Regions from separate parts of the Paenibacillus sp. FSL E2-0201 genome, predicted to be linked through region 3. Evidence: predicted binding sites of a transcription regulator. Region 3 holds the regulator's gene; each other region holds the start of a gene.
What was found. The regulator LexA, encoded in region 3, represses DNA repair genes until DNA is damaged. The targets are predictions, from matches to a motif close to CGAACATATGTTCG.
Positions count from the first base shown of each region.

Region 1: the regulator LexA is predicted to act here: its motif matches at 4,867-4,880, upstream of NSU15_RS22770 (YolD-like family protein).
Region 2: the regulator LexA is predicted to act here: its motif matches at 2,756-2,769, upstream of recA (recombinase RecA).

Region 1 is NZ_CP150154.1:5,037,394-5,043,432, forward strand. It holds gene NSU15_RS22745 (helix-turn-helix domain-containing protein) at 1-2,415, opposite strand, end outside; tRNA gene NSU15_RS22750 (tRNA-Leu) at 2,554-2,639, opposite strand; gene NSU15_RS22755 (hypothetical protein) at 2,800-3,282, opposite strand; gene NSU15_RS22760 (M15 family metallopeptidase) at 3,358-4,044, opposite strand; gene NSU15_RS22765 (hypothetical protein) at 4,335-4,493, shown strand; gene NSU15_RS22770 (YolD-like family protein) at 4,496-4,831, opposite strand; gene NSU15_RS22775 (hypothetical protein) at 5,207-5,767, opposite strand; gene NSU15_RS22780 (PH domain-containing protein) at 5,886-6,039, shown strand, end outside.
Region 2 is NZ_CP150154.1:3,982,047-3,988,085, forward strand. It holds gene rny (ribonuclease Y) at 1-406, opposite strand, end outside; gene NSU15_RS18040 (RecX family transcriptional regulator) at 723-1,454, opposite strand; gene recA (recombinase RecA) at 1,619-2,686, opposite strand; gene NSU15_RS18050 (competence/damage-inducible protein A) at 2,987-4,273, opposite strand; gene pgsA (CDP-diacylglycerol--glycerol-3-phosphate 3-phosphatidyltransferase) at 4,383-4,970, opposite strand; gene NSU15_RS18060 (YajQ family cyclic di-GMP-binding protein) at 5,124-5,615, opposite strand; gene NSU15_RS18065 (hypothetical protein) at 5,819-5,980, opposite strand.
Region 3 is NZ_CP150154.1:3,688,012-3,694,050, forward strand. It holds gene NSU15_RS16655 (hypothetical protein) at 1-359, opposite strand, end outside; gene NSU15_RS16660 (DUF896 domain-containing protein) at 409-618, opposite strand; gene NSU15_RS16665 (LysM peptidoglycan-binding domain-containing protein) at 728-1,141, opposite strand; gene lexA (transcriptional repressor LexA) at 1,437-2,063, shown strand; gene NSU15_RS16675 (L,D-transpeptidase) at 2,313-2,651, shown strand; gene NSU15_RS16680 (hypothetical protein) at 2,799-3,179, shown strand; gene NSU15_RS16685 (hypothetical protein) at 3,399-3,977, shown strand; gene NSU15_RS16690 (MBL fold metallo-hydrolase) at 4,103-4,882, opposite strand; gene NSU15_RS16695 (cupin domain-containing protein) at 4,882-5,382, opposite strand; gene NSU15_RS16700 (CDC27 family protein) at 5,456-6,039, opposite strand, start outside.

The DNA of each region.
Region 1 (6,039 bases), 1.3 Mb from region 3:
GACCCCGTGGACCGGAACATGCAAAGTAAGATGAAAATCGCCTGTTAAGGTAAGCTGTTTTAATTGCAGGGAAGGTCTGGATATATTTTTCAAGTAATCCGTCTCTTCATGATTCAGATCAGCATATTCACCCATACGAATCCATTCGTCATAAGCAGATCCATGGTTCCGGTTAAGACTGTATTGTTTGCATTTATAGGTTCCGTAGATATTTTGCAGGTGAATATTTAACAGTAAATCATTGGATTCCTCAAAAATATCATACGAATGCTGATCCGGTTGGTCTCCCTTCATGAACAATTGGTCAGGGTAGGTGTGATTGTAAGCTAATATTTGGATGTTTTCTCCACGTTTGGTCATGATATAATTTTTGCCTTTGGCAAACACCGTGCTTCCCAGCTTAGATAAAAATACGAAGGCATAATACGCGGATTTCTTTATCCCTTCCGTATTCACCAGCCCTGTCCCCCCAAAAAAGGGATTGCTTTTAATATCCCATTCATAGAGAATATCGGAAGCCGATAAAAAACCGATGGCCTTGGCATGGGCCGCTGAGTGATCAAGCATATGATCAATAATAAAGGTGGCCATAAAAGCCGTATCATGAAGAAAATTCGTAACATCCCAGCTAAAGTTCCAGCGCGTTACGATGAATTCAATATCTTCCTTATAGTGAGTTTCCAGCAAGCGATGCATCTTTTCCAACAAATTCCTGGTATGATTTTTGGCTTCATATTGAAACGGAATTAGCTTAATATCGACAGGACTAGTTTGGGACCGCTCCAGCCAATCTTTAAATTTGACGCGGTTATGGTAAATATTGCAGCTGTAAAAATCAAGGGGCACCGCATTTTCCCGGCAAAATCCGAGCAGTTTCTCGGAAAGTTGCTCATCCGTATGGAAATTTTCTGCTGCAGGTCCCACCTTGAGCGATGGAGATATTCCCTTAATGAGCAGCGCCGTTTGCTTATATAATTCGAAGTATTGTACAAGCGTACCGCTCCAATGAATCCCATATGCCGGAAGCTCGGTCCATATTTGAAAATACCATTCGGAAACCGTATCAAGGCCGTAACGGTTTATGCAATTCATCATAAAGGATTGAACCAGGGACAGCCACTGGCTCATTTCTTTCGGGGGCGAGGTATTTCCCTGATAATTAAAAAAACTGGTGCTTTTGCTGGCAAATAAAAGCGGCATATAACTCAGGCAAATAAATGGTTTGAGTTCAAGCTCCCGGGTATAATCCAGAATATTGTTAATAAATTTCCAATTGAATTTTAACCCGTCCCGATCTTTCTGAATCACGTCCAATTCCTGATTAAAAACGCCTTCAAAACGTAAATATTCAATTGGGATTTCTTCCCGCATCTCTTTGATTTGATCGCGTATATTCTGATTCAGCAACGTATTGGCAGATCCAATGTTCATGATTTTGTTCCACACCTGCTTTAATTCGTAACCATCCGCTTGAATATCCTTGACAATGGTGGATTGGATCGTATTTTCCTCTATTGCTTTTAGTTCGAGCGGAAGCGAGGCATAGTGATGAATCAATTGCTCCTTGGAAGAGCCGGTCAAAGCCAGGCCGTCGTGATTCTCCTCCAGATGTTTTTTGCGCAGCTGCAGAGGGGTTAACGAAAACTTATTTTTGATGGCTTTATAGTAACTTTTTTCATCACTGAAGCCTGAGGATAAGGCTATGTTCGTAATTGACGTTTCCTGGTTTTGGAGCAAAAACAATGAATACCTGATCCGGACTTCTTCCAAATAAGCTTTAAACGTAACCCCGACGTTTTTCCGGAAAATGTCAGACAGATAAGATGAATTATAATGCTGTTCCTGTGCAATTTGATTTAACGTAACCTTCCCTTTGAAATCCAGTTCAACCCTGTTCAAGATTTGCTGGACAATATTAAACTCTTTATTCGAAGCACGATTGTCCGGTTCCGGCGAGGATAGCTTTTTACTGAAACGGGACGTTATGTAGCCCAACAGCCGGAGAACATCTTTATTTTCTTCCCCCTTCCCAACCAATCGGCTGAATAAAATACGAACAACATCATACGGATGTTGATTGTCTTCACTATTTTTGATGGATTTCAGATCATAGTTCAAGTTGTAAAAATCGTGATTGTGCTTAAATATAAAAAGGCTGTCCACGTGCAACTGAATAAAGCGGGTATTTAAGGCTTGCGGAACGACGCGATGGGATTCGAAATGGTTAATTAAAAGCAGATTGTTTTCATGTAGATGATAATCATTTTGGCCGATGGTCACCTTCAGTTTTCCAGTAAAGAGCCAGATGATCTCCAGCCCCGAGTGTCGATGCAGCTCTTCGGAATTAGTATCATTGACCTTGACATGGATCGGACACCCCGGCAGATACGGAATCTGAATAACGGAATACTTCAAACCAACACCCCCTTTAATAATTAATTATAACCAACCGGTTTGTTGCCGAGTCAAATAATATACAAGTGGTCGTTATAGAGACACCTAATTATAAACAAAAAGGGTTTCAGCGCAAATGAGCTGAAACCCTTGTTTTAGTGCCGAGGACGGGGGTCGAACCCGTACGGTACTCACGTACCGCAGGATTTTAAGTCCTGTGCGTCTGCCTGTTCCGCCACCCCGGCATATTATGTGTTGAAGCTTCATACGATGTTTACGTATAACGCGACAAGAAATATAATATCATGAATTTCGATAACACGCAATCCCTTTTTGAAAAATAATTTATCACATTAAAAATAACCCGTTCCAGCGTGTGCCGACACGGGTTATTAGGCATGGCGATTATCTGCGTTCGTCACTTCTGCTTCTCATTCCAACTAGGCCCAAAAGTCCAAACAATCCGAGCCAGCCCCAGTTAGACCCTCTGCTGGTAGTCCCAGTATTCGTAGTTGTGCTGGTTGCCCGATATCTACCGTCCGTTGTAGTGTTGGATAGTGGAGTTACCGTATTTCTGTTGTAGTTATCCCGGGTGTAATTTTCTGTATTGTAATTATTGTTGTGATAGTTGTTACGATTGTAATTTTCCCCTGTTCGGATCTTATCTCTCATAATGCTCTCATGCTGATTCATCGTTCCCGTGGTGCCGTTCATTAGATTGCCTTCCGTATTCATCATCCGAGTATTATTCACGGTACCATCCATGCCAGTATTCGCATTTGGGATACCGCCTAAAGCCGCCGACCCGATTGGATTAGCGTAACTAGCTCCCATTACACTCAGTGACAGTACAGTGCAGCATGCAAGGCTTGTTATCAGCTTGTTCACAACGTATGCCTCCCTTTATAGTTAGTGATCACTGATAATTTCCCCTTGGATGGCACTGTCTATACATGAATAGCTTTACTCTTTTACTACATTCACTGTCTTGCTCGCTGCGTCATACGTAACCTTTGCTCCAAGCGCCTCAGCCAGAACCCGCACGGGTACATATGTTATACCTGTATCAAGAACGCCATCCGTAAGCTTGCTGCCATTCAAGGTTATCGATACTTTAACATCCTTATTCACTGCGTCATCCTCCCCGATTATCCTTTTTAAAGCTTCATTGACCTGATCCGTTGTAGGACGTTTACCTGCGCGAAGTTGACTTGTGGTTAAACCGAAGGTCATCTGCAAGTGGGAATAATCTTTAAAAGACGTCCAGTCTCCTCCCCATTCAAGCCCCAGCTGTTTACCCACCTGTACCACCTCTTGCCAGTCCGCTATTTTATCTTTATCCCCATCACGATTCATATCCCAGGAAAGACTATTTCCGTCCGGCAGCAAAAGCGCAAAATCAAACGCAAGGCCATAATTGTGATAGCTGGTTCCACCCTTGGCGTTGGTAACTATTGGCCCCGGCTTACTTCTCCCCTGTGCATACAAGGCATTTTGCTCTGCGATTGAGCGTAATCCCTGGGTAATCACAATCGGCACTCCTTTGGCATAGCTTTGCTGAATCAAAGCCTTCGCTCCTGCTGCCAAAACAGGATGAAGCCCAACAAGACGCGCCGTCGATTTATCCCTTACTTGTTCCAAAGTCAGCATAGAATCACCCCTTGCTATAATCAATGATCCCGACTCCCCATTCGCTTGTACTAATACCCCTGCTTGCCTTAGCATACAAGCATAAACGTCTTCAGCGTCGATATAAGGAAGGACGATAAGCGTTTAAGCGAGAAATATAAGACATAAAGGATAGGTGCATAACTTTCTTATATTAAAAAAAGACCCCGGTATCCCCGAGATCTAACCTGAAAGGTAGCTATTCACGGCTTCTCCACCTTGGATCAATTCCACAAAAAAGGGCAAAATATTAGCGAAAGGTGGGAACACATATGGACATTCATAGCGATAGCTATAGAGTTGCTGCACTCAGCGAACAGGATGAAGCACTCGAAATTATTCGGAATGCCGAAGCTTCTATTGCACATCTAACCGGCAACCCAACCGTGACCCTAATTGCTTATGAAAAAAGTGAAGGCAGCAATTCTTAGCATTAGACGATGTAAACCTCAACAAGGTCATCCACATTGATCCACTTCCATTCCTCCGCCCACTGCAGCTTAAACTCACGCGAGTGGGTGTGAATGGAAGTCACAAAGCCACTTATTGTCGTATTCTCAAAGGGATCAAACAACACAACAGTCACACGCACATGACTCCGTAACGATAAGGCCAGTGTACATTCGATTTCCTCCAGTTTCTGCTCATCCAGAATAGGCTTAATGCGGCGCAGCGTCTCCCGTTCATCCCTAATAATTCTTACCTTGTGCTCCGGCAGCATCATCCGACTGCTTTCCCACAGTCCGTTTTTCTCCAGCTTTTTGCCCATGGTAACCCCTCCCTATCTATACTATCCTATATATACGAACGTATGTTTGTATTATATCCATACCTTCGCTGAATAATCAATAATCAGGAAAAAGATACCACTTTTTATCTTCCTCTTTATCTAAAAGTTGTATAATAATACATATCTGATCGAGAGGAGCTTTCCACTTGAAAAAAAATACTGCACTTCTCATCCTAATCCCTGCATTATTCCTGTGCATATACCCCCTCGTATATCAAAGTAATACACTCTCAGACCTTACAAAAGGAATTGTAGCTGGCTTATTTATAGGATTGGCAGTGTTACCTCTACTTAAGCTCAAAATCGCAGCAAAAAGACGCTGACAGTTAAACTGTACAGCGTCTACATTCCGATCTATTCTTTAACGTTCTCTGTCTCAGTGGTGGACTGACCATCGGCATCGATGAGCCCTGTTGCTTCTCTTGCTTCATTAAGCTTGGATATGCCGTACAGCATCGCTACATCAGCGTTCTGATTCAATTCCTGGAACTGTTCAGCAGTGACCTCTGCGGAATCAGCACCTTGAGAGGCCTGTTCTTTTAGGGCATAGGCACTTTTGAAAGCAATTTTGGACTCCTCAAGCAGCTTACGGATATCTTCAGGCAAGCTAGAGGCGATCTTCACCTTCTCAGCCTGATTGGATAGGTCAGTTGCGGTTTTCTGGAATTCGTTAATCTTCTTCTCCAGCTGTTTGTCCGAAAGCTCTCCTGCTGAATAAGCAGCAATGGCTTCGTTGAACTCCGTTAAAGATGATTTTCCCAATTCATCGAGTTTAGAAATTTCATTGTAGAAGTTTTGCACGGTCTCCTGCACTTCTTCTTCTGAGGCAGGTGCCGATGAAGTTGAATGATTATTGCTGCAGGCGCTAAGGATGACAGTCAACATTAGCGTTCCTATTAGTAACACTTTTTTCATTTATTTATCCCTCCACTTAACAGAATAATGTCGGTTTGTGTAAAGCGCAAATGAAATTTATGTAAAATGACTATTATATTATAATTATTGTAATTGTAATCAAGAAAGGAGAGTATTTATGCCTTATTGCACAGCCTGCGGATCAGAATATAAGCAGGGCGCTAAATTTTGCGGAGAATGTGGAACCGGCATTGACGGCACCGCCCCAGTGACCGCCCGTCATCCATCAGCAAGCTCCAACACTACTCAAGAAGTCGTGCTCTGGAAAGGTA
Region 2 (6,039 bases), 290 kb from region 3:
CAGTGACTTGGTTTTTGTAAATAACATCAATTTGCTGTTGGGTTTCATCAATTCGTTTCTCTTTGTTAGCTACTTGTTCTTCTTTTCTTTCAAGCGATTCCATTTTTTTATCCAGAGATTCTTCCTTTTGCAGCAAACGTCTCTCTTGCCGTTGGATTTCATTCCGACGTTCACGAGTTTCTTTCTCAGCTTCAGTACGGATTCTATGGACTTCGTCCTTAGCTTCCAATACCGTTTCTTTCTTCAGCGCCTCTGCGTCCTTCTTCGCGTTCTCCACGATGACTACGGCTTCTCTTTCTGCGCTTTGAATTTTAGCTTCTGCAAGGGATTTACGAATAAAATAACCGAATCCAAAGAATAATGCAGCTACAACGAGAACGATAATGACCCAGATCCATGCTTGCATCTGTTCACCTCCTCGTTGGTTCCTCTCCAAGGTATCCCCCTGGGAATTGTGCAGTTGTTAAACTATCCGTTCATCACCATACAAAAAACCGGTAAACAACCGATTGCCATACTGCACATGCTGCACATGCACACTGCCCGCCTTATCCGGCGATTACATTTCATATGAGTTGTACGCGAACCGTTTTAAAAAGTCCCCTTTTTGGGAAGGAAAAAGGATTCTTACTTTATGCCGATTCATGTTATATTTTATTATTTATAAAAAGACATTGTCAAGAGAGTCGATATGCGCATTAATGTCAAGAGAATCAGTGAGTCTAGTAAAATTCCTCATCTTCACCCTCATAATTGTCTTCTTCAAGTAAAGTATTGATCACTTGACGCACCATATCGCCTGAGAATCCACGCCGCATTAAGAAGGCGCCAGTCTTTCTTCTCTTATCTGCAGCTTCACCTCGGATGAGATTCCATTTCTTACGTCCGGTCTGAAGTGCACTCTCAAGTTCTTGTTCAGGGCTGATATTCTCCAAGGCTTCCGAGATTAAAGATTTGTCGATTCCTTTCTCACGTAGCTCTTGGCGAATCCACATCTTTCCTTTGCGTTGGTTCGTAATGCGTTGCTCTGCCCATTGCTTTGCATACAAAGGGTCATCAAGAAGTCTTTCCTGCTGTAGCCGTTGCACCACTTCCGCAATAATAGTCTCCCCTATTTCCTTCTGCCGTAAACGGCGAGTCATTTCCATAGCGGTTCGTGGCTTTCGTTCTAGATAACGAAGTCCTTCTACATAAGCTCGTTGTCGCTCATCAGCAACAACAATTTCCTCCAAATCGGCTTTCATAAAAGAATTCCCAGTAATCATCCGATATTTAATCATGACGTCTTCGTGTACAGTCATGTTATAAGCTCCGAAATGTATGATATAGCGGTGATCCGATTTCTTCTGACGTTCTACCTTAGTGATTTCTAAAAGTTCTCCATCAGGAAAATCTGCAAGAACTTGTAAGTCCTGCTCATCCGATTCAAAATCCATATCCAGCTGTATTACCATAGTTGCTTGTCACCTCATAGCAAGAAAATATCCCCACAAAGTGTGGCTTAACTTCGATACGTACTCAGGTACTTTGCGGGGACCCCAAATATACATTTTCTGATGTGTTAAGAAAAGACACCCTGCAACAATCAATCACAGGGCGTCCTATTCCTTAATAAATTCTATTGTTCGATTTCGAGAAGTAGTTTTTCTTCTTCCTCTTGCTCTGCAATGATTTCCGCTTCATTTGGTGCAGCAACAATAGTGGAGAGATTACTTGCTTCACGAATCTTGTTCTCAATGATGAGCGCAATATCTTGATGTTCCTTCAAGAACTGTTTGGCATTCTCACGTCCTTGGCCGAGACGCTCGCCTTCATAGGAATACCATGCACCACTCTTATTCACGATGTCCATTTCAGTACCGATGTCTACAAGACTTCCTTCTCTGGAAATCCCTTCACCATACATGATATCAACATCAGCTTGTTTAAATGGAGGTGCTACCTTATTCTTCACAATCTTGATCTTGGTGCGGTTACCTACAACGTCGTTACCCATTTTGATACTTTCCACACGACGAACATCCAACCGTACGGAAGAGTAGAATTTCAGTGCTCGTCCACCCGGAGTTGTCTCAGGGTTACCGAACATAACACCAATTTTCTCACGAAGCTGGTTAATAAAGATAGCAATTGTATTTGATTTACTAATAGCACCAGAAAGCTTCCGAAGCGCTTGAGACATCAAACGAGCCTGTAGGCCGACGTGTGAATCACCCATATCGCCTTCAATTTCCGCTTTAGGAACCAAAGCAGCTACGGAGTCAACGACAATAATGTCTACTGCGCCACTTCGTACAAGTGCTTCAGCAATCTCAAGTGCCTGTTCACCCGTATCTGGCTGAGATAGTAACAATTCATCAATGTTTACGCCCAAGTTACGTGCATACTTCGGATCGAGCGCATGCTCAGCATCGATAAATGCAGCTTGTCCTCCTTGTTTTTGCACTTCTGCAATAGCATGAAGAGCAACAGTTGTTTTACCGGAGGATTCAGGTCCGTATACTTCAATAATACGTCCCTTTGGAAGTCCGCCTATACCTAACGCAATATCAAGTGCCAAAGATCCGCTAGGTACAACTTCCACTTGCATATGAGTGGATTCTCCCAGTTTCATGATCGAACCTTTACCAAATTGTTTTTCTATTTGACGAAGCGCCATATCAAGCGCTGCACGACGATCTGACAATCAGACCACTTCCTTCACTGTTTATATTAATATAATAACGTGTTTTTGAGGTCTTGCCAAGCTTTTTTTCGAACATACATTCGTTTTTTTTGTCTCAAGCGTTAATTATCCCTTTTATTGTAAGCCTCCTTCCGGATATAGAAGTTAACTGATTTCTCTACTTCACCGGACATCAACGACTTATGATCATAACCAAAAACATTGATCAAAATCTCTGCAAATATACAAAAAACCGCAGCAAAGAAATCTCAGTGCCACGGTTCTTCCGTATGTTCCAATTATAACTGGGCTAATCTCCCATTACAAGTCTGAACCCTCAAGTGGTGTCTCCACCTTGCGTTCCTCAAGTCTACGCCATAGTCGATACAGTAGAGCTTTAACAGTACGCAGTCGTATATTCTCACGTGTCCCTTTAAGATTAAGCTCATATACCTCTGTCTTACGCCCGCGTTCAGCTAAACCAATAAATACAAGTCCGACTGGTTTACGTTCAGAATAGCCTGGTCCTGCTACGCCTGTTACAGATAAACCGAAATCACTGTCCGCAATCATTCTCACCTGATCGGCCAACACCTCGGCAACTTCACGACTTACCGCCCCTGGAGCATCAGGCCCCTCCAAATAAGCACTTGGCACATTCAGAAGTTTTTTCTTTAGATCGTTCGAGTAACAGACGATTCCTCCCGCAAACATCGAAGCGCTACCTGGTATGTTGGTTATACTCTCCATCAGCAAGCCTCCGGTACAGCTCTCCGCCGCACTTAAAGTCAGACCTGCATCCGCCATCCAATCTACAATTAGCTGTTCTAGTGGTACATCAATATTCGCATATAAATGCTCTGGCAAAATCTCTTTGATCTGCTTCTCCAGAATCTCCAGCTTCTTGAAAGCTTCATGCTCGGAAGGCGCCTTTGTCGAAATACGAACTGTTACTTCTCCCTCTTTTGCATATGGAGCTATGGTTGGGTCTGTCTGGCTGTGAATCAGATCTATGAGCTTATCCTCAAGCAGTGATTCTCCGATACCTGCAAATTTTAGCATTTTAGAATAAAGTGGCATTTCTGACGTCAGAGCATGCTGCTGAAGCCAAGGTACTGCTTTATCTACGAACATTGGTTTCATCTCGCGAGGCGGACCAGGAAGCACAATATAATATTTCTTTTCATGCTCAAAAGCAATACCCACAGCAAGACCAATCTCATTTGGCAAAGGTGTGGTTCCTTCAATTATAAGTGCCTGTTTACGATTATTCTCTGTCATTACAATCTTACGATCATCAAAGAAACGTTGTACATGATCCATTGCCAAACGATCTATATGGAGTGTTCGGCCTAAAGAAGCAGCCAATGCATCTTTTGTAAGATCATCTTCTGTCGGACCAATACCACCTGTAAAAATGATAACATCAGCTCTGTTTTGAGCAATTTCAATAGCTTGCTGCAAGCGACTGCTGTTATCGCCAACTACGGTTTGAAAATATACATCAATCCCAATAGCAGCTAACTCTATAGATAGAAACTGGGCATTACTATTCACGATTTGACCGAGCAAAAGCTCCGTGCCTACTGCAATAATCTCCGCTTTCATCCCTGGCTTTCGCCTCCTAGTTATAATGTATACACACTGCCTTTAGGGTTTAAAAAAGGTAATAGGTACTTTACCTATTACCTCTCCTATATGTAGCTACCTAAAATGCTTAAGCATTATGCAGCTGTAGCAGCTCTTTATTCTTCACAAAATAATCAATTCCAGAGTAAATAGTGATCAAAGCTGCAGCCCAAATGGCAATATCGTCTACAGGAATGCTGACGAATTGAAATGGAAAATTGTTCAACAACAGCAGTGAGATCGCTACAATTTGTACAACCGTCTTTATCTTGCCCCATTTGCTGGCGGCAACCACTTTCCCCTCTAACAATGCGATCTGGCGAAGCCCGGTTACTGCAAACTCACGACTTATGATAACAATTGCAATCCATGAATCACATCTGCCCAGTTCGACAAGTGAAATCAGAACAGCGGAAACTAACAGCTTGTCCGCTAACGGATCAAGGAGCTTACCGAGGTTGGTCACCATATTATATTTCCTAGCTATGTAGCCGTCTATTCCATCTGTGCTGGCTGCAAGCAAAAAGATTACAGCAGCTACCAAATGATTAACAGATAGCTGGAAAGAGCCCCAATGTATTGGTTCTGGGTAAAAGCTAAAATCCACCAGTAAGAAAAACATCATAATCGGGATCAGGCAAATACGTGCTAGCGTGATGCGGTTGGGCAAATTCACTGAAGTTCCTCCCCTAAATCGTTCATACAAATGACCTGAGTCAGGCTCATCTATTTCTACTTAAGCAAGTATATTATAGCTATAAATAGGTGTCAAAAAAAATACAAAGCACCCCGCATCATGGTGCTGATAAGCACTGCGGGGTACAAAATTCTATTTTAAGTTGTTGAACTGCAGGTCCAGCGGCAAATCAGCTTTACGCAAAATCTGGATAATTTGCTGTAAATCATCGCGACTCTTACCGGTTACGCGGATCTGATCTCCTTGAATCTGGCTCTTCACCTTCAATTTCGAATCACGAATCAGGATGTTAATTTTTTTTGCGTTCTCCTGATCTATCCCTTGCTTAAGACCTAAGCGCTGACGAACACTTCCCAGGGAAGCAGGCTCTACTTTGCCGAAATCCAAGTTCTTCAGCGTGATACCTCTCTTCACCATCTTCGATTGTAAAATATCAATAACAGCATTTAACTTATATTCGTCCTCAGAGGCGATAATAAGTGCGTCTTTCTCAAGCTTCAGACTGCTTTTACTGTTCTTAAAGTCAAATCGGTTATCAATTTCTTTCTCTGTTTGGTGGATCGCATTAGTTAATTCCTGCATATCCATTTTAGATACGATATCAAATGAACTTTCTGAACTCATAACTCCACGTCCTTTGTACTTTTTAGTCTGCTACTATTATAAAAGAATGATACCCTTAAGTCTAATTTTGGATAATATGTACCCCACCCGACACAGAAAACAGCCCCACAGAGTGGAGCTTTTCCTTCGAAATGAGTTCTGTTCAATGGTAGAAATACGTCTCCACAGGAAATATTCCTCGGAGACGCTCATTTCTAATTTTTCTATCTGCTTCGGAGCGGGCTTCGAAACATATCCAGAATTCCAAGCACAATATGTGCAATACCGAAACCAAGAATTCCATAGCCCCAAGCACTTGGCGTCATATAGTACCCGATGAGACTGACAACAACCCCAAGTCCAGCTACAATCCAGCTAACAATCATAAGAATGTCACCTCACTTTGGCTAAGAACTGGAAACAATCTTATGTTCCCCACGCAGCC
Region 3 (6,039 bases):
GAAGCTGGTAAATAGCGTTCGCGATTGAATTTTATAGTGGATAGTCTAGCATTCTCCACCTTCAAATACGGACGTCGGAAAAACAGAAGTGCCGCTAGTAAGTAGTACAAAACGACTCCTAGCCAATTCATCAGCATACCATTGCCTTTGGCCTGATCCACCGAACCAATCATCCAAAACATAGTACCAAGTACTAATAACACTACTGGAAATGCAATGTTACGGCCTTTAAAGGTTTCACTGTTCTTGCCAGGAGATTTGGATTTTGATGCGTAAATCGTTTCCTTCCCCTGTTTCTTTCTTTGCTTGTTAATTTGCTGTGTGTTACGTTGAACCATTCTTTCCCAAGAACGGGCCATATGCGTTCCCCCTAGTCATCCAGTAGTATCTATGAAAAGGAACAGGGTGTTAATGCTTAAGCCCCTTGTTACCTTGTTCATGCTCATCATTATCGACCAATTCAATCGTATTCAATTGTGCTCGGAAGTTATTGCGAATATTCCCCAAATAGATTTCACGAAGCTTGGCGCGTTCCGCCGTTTCCTCTTGATTAAGGCCTACGCTCTTCTGTTTGCGTGCCAATTCGTTAATACGCGCGACCAACTCATCAATGTTCAAAACTTTCCCTCCCCATATAAATTAATTCTAACTCTGCCATGAGAAAAAGAGCTTGTCAAGGTTTACTCCCTGCAAGCTCTTTATGTCCTTCTATTATGTTCTTAGAATATTAATAAATAGGTAAACTGAGAATATCTCCAGCATTAATCTGACTGCCTTTAATGCCATTGGATTTTTTAATTCCTTCTATATATACAGCCGTCTTCATATCCGATGGTTTATTCTCAAGAGCAATACTCCAAAGTGTATCTCCGCGTTCAACCACTACGCGCTTCTCATCCTTCATTAAAGTAGTAGATCCTGCAAATACATTACCTACTACTGTGAGTCCTGATAGTACGAGCACAATGATCAATGTAAGTTTAATAACAAAATCTCTCCGGAACAAACACATCAATCCTTCAAGCAAAAGCGCTGTAATCTCTTTAATCTGAGCTGAATAACGGGTAACAGGATTATGTCCTATAGATTCAACCACGGGGGCTTTATCGTAGATGCTACGGTATGTACTGTATTTTAACATGAATATCATCCTCCAAACACTTGTTCTTACTTTCGAAATAATAATAACACGAACATGTGTTTTGTTCAATACTATTTCAGAACAATTGTTCTCTTTTTTTCGAAAAGAGAAAATCATCCTATCATCTTTAAAAAGAATCCAGCTGATCATTGTTTTAAAGTTCGCTTTATCAATACGAGACTACCATTTATTAACTCTTTCGAATTAATATTTATAATAGTTAGAACTTATGTTTGTGCGAACGGTAGTTCTATGTTATAATTTTCCCAAACATTACTATATGGGGTTGATTCCAATGTCAAAGATTTCAAGTCGCCAGCTGGCGATCCTGGAATTTATACGTAGCGAAGTCCGCAGCAAGGGTTATCCTCCTTCCGTTCGGGAGATTGGAGAAGCTGTTGGTCTTGCTTCCAGCTCCACAGTTCACGGTCATTTGGATCGGCTAGAGAAGAAGGGACTTATCCGTCGAGATCCAACGAAGCCACGTGCAATAGAATTGCTTGGCCAAGAGGATTCCGAGAATGTCCATCATTTCGCACAAACCGTCGCACGCATTCCTGTCGTAGGTAAGGTTACCGCCGGGGTTCCTATCACTGCTACTGAGAATATTGAAGACTACTTCCCGCTTCCAACTCACTATGTTGGAGATAACAAAGTATTTATGTTATCGGTTCAAGGTGACAGTATGGTCGAAGCTGGGATAATGAATGGTGACTATGTTATTGTCCGTCAACAACAGACAGCTGATAACGGAGATATCGTTGTTGCTATGACCGAAGAAGATGAAGCAACCGTTAAGACCTTTTATAAAGAACGTGATCATATACGTCTTCAGCCGGAGAATCCGGCGTACGAGCCTCTTCGCCTTAATCGTGTGACCATTCTCGGCAGAGTTATCGGATTATTTCGAGATATCCACTAAGTATGCACTCCTACCAAGCCAAAACGGATACCGTCCATTAAAGGACGGTATCCGTTTCTACGAGAAGCATAATGATACTGTTTACTGTAATATCAAAGGCTGTTCCACAAATGTGGAACAGCCTTTTTTTGTTTTCTAACTCAAATTATCCATACTAGAACACGCGTTCGCATACGCTAAAATGGCCATTTTCTATTAATAACCGTTTAGGCTTTCTGCTCATATCCTATTAGAAAGGAGTGTTGCGCAATGCCAAATTACCGAATTATTGTAGATCTGACCCAGCGTATGCTGTATCTTCTTGATAACAACATTGTGATCAGAGGTTTCCCCGTCGGAATCGGTAAAATGTTAACCCAATCACCCTTGGGTGACTTCACTATTATTAACAAAGAACCCGATCCAGGTGGTCCATTTGGGGTCTTTTGGATGGGTCTATCTAAGCCTCACTATGGAATACATGGAAATAATGATCACTCCTCGATAGGTCACGAAGTTTCCCACGGTTGTATTCGGATGTACAATGCGGATATGCTAGCACTAGCTGCGATTGTTCCGATTGGAACACAAGTAACGATCAGGAATTAAATCTATCCATAAATAAACACACCTCACTCATGGTTCAATGAATGGGGTGTGTTTGTATTTAAGTTTTTTTAATGGCGTAATAGGAATTATGTGGTTATATGTCGAATAATGTTAACAGGATTTCAAATAGAAAGGAAGTGTCTGGTTTTGAACAACTCCAAAATAAGAACCCTCGTCGATTTTAAAGTCGATGCACTTGTTAAACTCTCAGGATTATTGTTAAATAACGATCAAGCTAGTGGAAAAAAAGTAAATCTACTCACTTCATTTGGCAGTATTCAAGGGACGATCTCCCCTTCCGCCTCCAATAAAGAGGATGTTTTTGACTTAAAATCTCTAATGGATGATGTCATTGTAGATGAATACATATCTTATTTAGGTGCGGAACATCCCGATAAAAATTTCAGCTATAACTTTGTAGTCCTTAATGATGTTTCTGTAAGACCCTATGCTAACTATGAGTCATCGATCGAATACAAGCAGCTAATTGTGTATACCGATCAAATTACGGCTTTCAATTTCTTATAATTTTGACATATTTACATTAATAACTCTCACCTAAGCACTCAGTAACTGCCCAAGCATGCATTAAAGGCGGATCTCTGGGTGCTTTTTTTGCTAATGCTGTAATTATTCCTATTTTTCAACGAATTTCACTTTTAGCAGATACTAGTCGAGAAGATTTAGGCATATCTTTCATTAAGTAATAAATCTTGCTCTGCTGAGATAACTAGGAGGTGTGATTCCATGCTGATTTTCTTAATGTACATATTTGGTATTATAGGAGTTGTCTTAATTCTTAGTGCCGGTTTTCTAGAATTGAAAAAGCTATCTACTTCTTCAGACCTTTCAAAGCTGTTAAACGCAATCTCATCCTTTAACATCATATTCACCAAAACGTTCATTCCACCCAATCAATCTCACTTGATCGCCCTTAACGAATCCTATAAGAAAATAGCCATAGGCAGTAGCGATCCGAAAACACGTAAAAAAGCTATAGCAAAACTGTATTCCTTCGATAATGTAATGGGATCAGAGATTGTTGTTAACGCGCTAACCCATTCAAAAGTATCCAAAAGTCAACAAAGCAGCAAATCAACCGCTTCAAGTGCGAATATTAATGTGCTTAATAGCGCTGACGAAGAGGCTAGTGTTATTGAGGAACTTACGCTTAAAATATATATGAACAGCAGTGAAATGCCTGTGTATAGTATCTCCTTCTTGCCAGGCTTATTGCCTATTAAACAATCCGACAATCAGTATAAAGAAGCTTACTCCCAAGTACAGCAGTTGCATGCATTTTTCAGGACGATCGTATCCGAATAAACGCCCCCCTTCTGCCTCTTATTACTTCACTTTATTTTTTCCAATTAGAGATTTTGAAAGCCTTAAGGAATGACAAAAAAACGGTCCTTTTGGGAGGGCCGTTTTCACTGCAGCAAACATTCATTTTAAAATTGCACACTAAATCCTTTAAAGTGGTGAATGCCCGTACCATGAACGACAAGATCCAGTTCACGTAATTCACGAACTGCCTTCATAACCTCTTGCAAAATAGCTGGATCTAGACCCAACGTATTATGAGAGCCGAATACTTGAGATACATTTGGAATTTGCGCAATCTTTTCTAAAGAAGCCACTAAATCGACCGGACTAGTCGAAGGATAAAATGCATAAACAGGTGTAACATCATACAATAAATCCCCTGTAAACAGATACCCTTTGACATGATCAAAGACGCTTATATGGCCTGGTGAATGACCCGGTGTGTGGTAAATTTCTAATTCACGCCCTCCAATGTCAAGCACATCCCCCTCTTGCAATAGAGCTGTCGGTTTACCTTGAAATGGTGTGTATGTACTAGGATCAAAGGATTCAGGTGGAGTTAACGTAAGGTCTCTGCTCATATCTTTTCTGATCTGGGCAAGGGACAAGCCTTGTATTCCATTTATCAGCCAATCCTCATCCTCTTTATGAACATAGATCGTATCGAATTGTCCATGACTGCCTATATGATCTGCATGAACATGTGTGGTGATAACAGCAATAGGTAAATCCGTTAACTGATCTGTGATTCTTTTTATATTATCGATGCCTAATCCTGTATCAATCAATACAGCTTGTTCTTTTCCTAACAGCAGAAATGAATGCACCTTTTCCCAATGACCATATTCACTTATCGCATACGTTATCGGGTCAATTTCCGTAACTGTGAACCATCGATCTTTCATCAAGTGCGATCCTCCATTCCGTTCCACTTCTCTCGGACCTGTTCTTCACCTTTATAATAGTCCGCCTGCTCATCCGCTTGATAGATCTCTTGATATGGGAGAATGTTGATTTTACCTGAGTCAGGATATTCGCAAACATCTATGCCCTGATTCGTTCGAAGATCAAGATACCTGCAGGGTGCTTCCGTATGATTATAAAGTTGATGCGCACCTTCCGGTCCCATTTCAAAAAAAATCACATCGCCTTCACTAACCTCAGTAAAACCCTCAGGAGTTCTTAACATTGCTTTTCCTGCTAAGATCACAAATATCTCTTCAGCATTTCTATGAAAATGATAAGGAAAGGAATATTTATCTGGATCTAGCGATCTAATGTCGAAAACAAGATGTTTAGAATTAGCAACCTCAGCCAGCCTCTCACTTGTATGCCAAGCAAACTCAGGGATCGGAGATAACTTTTGTTTAAAAGAAACTGTATTTTCATTAAAAATCTTCACCATTATTAAGCCCCCTTATCCTCAAAAACTGTGCATACCATATCATTTGATTGGAAATTTAAGCAACAATGATTAATCAGGCTTCTAGGAAGTCAGGATTTTTATGTATTTTACAACCAAATAAATAACATTTTGATTCAACATATGCCGTAAAATTCATACTAGGACGATAATTTAAATGTAGGATATCATCATAGCCTCTAAGATAATCCCGTTTATCAGCCTCCAGTTCCAACTTATATCTTTCGCGATCTTCTGGAGTAAAATCTTCATCTTCATCCGTTATGCAACTAATTAATTCTTCATTAATCTTAACCAAGGCATTGTTCAGAATGTCCTTAGCCTTATCCAAAAATCCACATTGAACGTTGGCATACAAATAGCGAAGCACCCAGTCCGGACTGACCCATAATTTAGTTCCCTCATAAGCATTGACCACGTTAGTATACTGATCCAGTTCATAATAAATGTCTGCTAACCCTTCCTTATCTATCTCTGAATTCTTATCATCCATAGACCTCACAAGCTCTTCAATAGCCTCTTTTGGGTAAGATCCTGTCTTAATTTTACATACAGCATAATAATACAATGCCCAGTAGCTGTAGCATTCATTTTTAACCTGATGAGCCTTCCAATAGTACTCTGAAGCTTCTTCCAGTT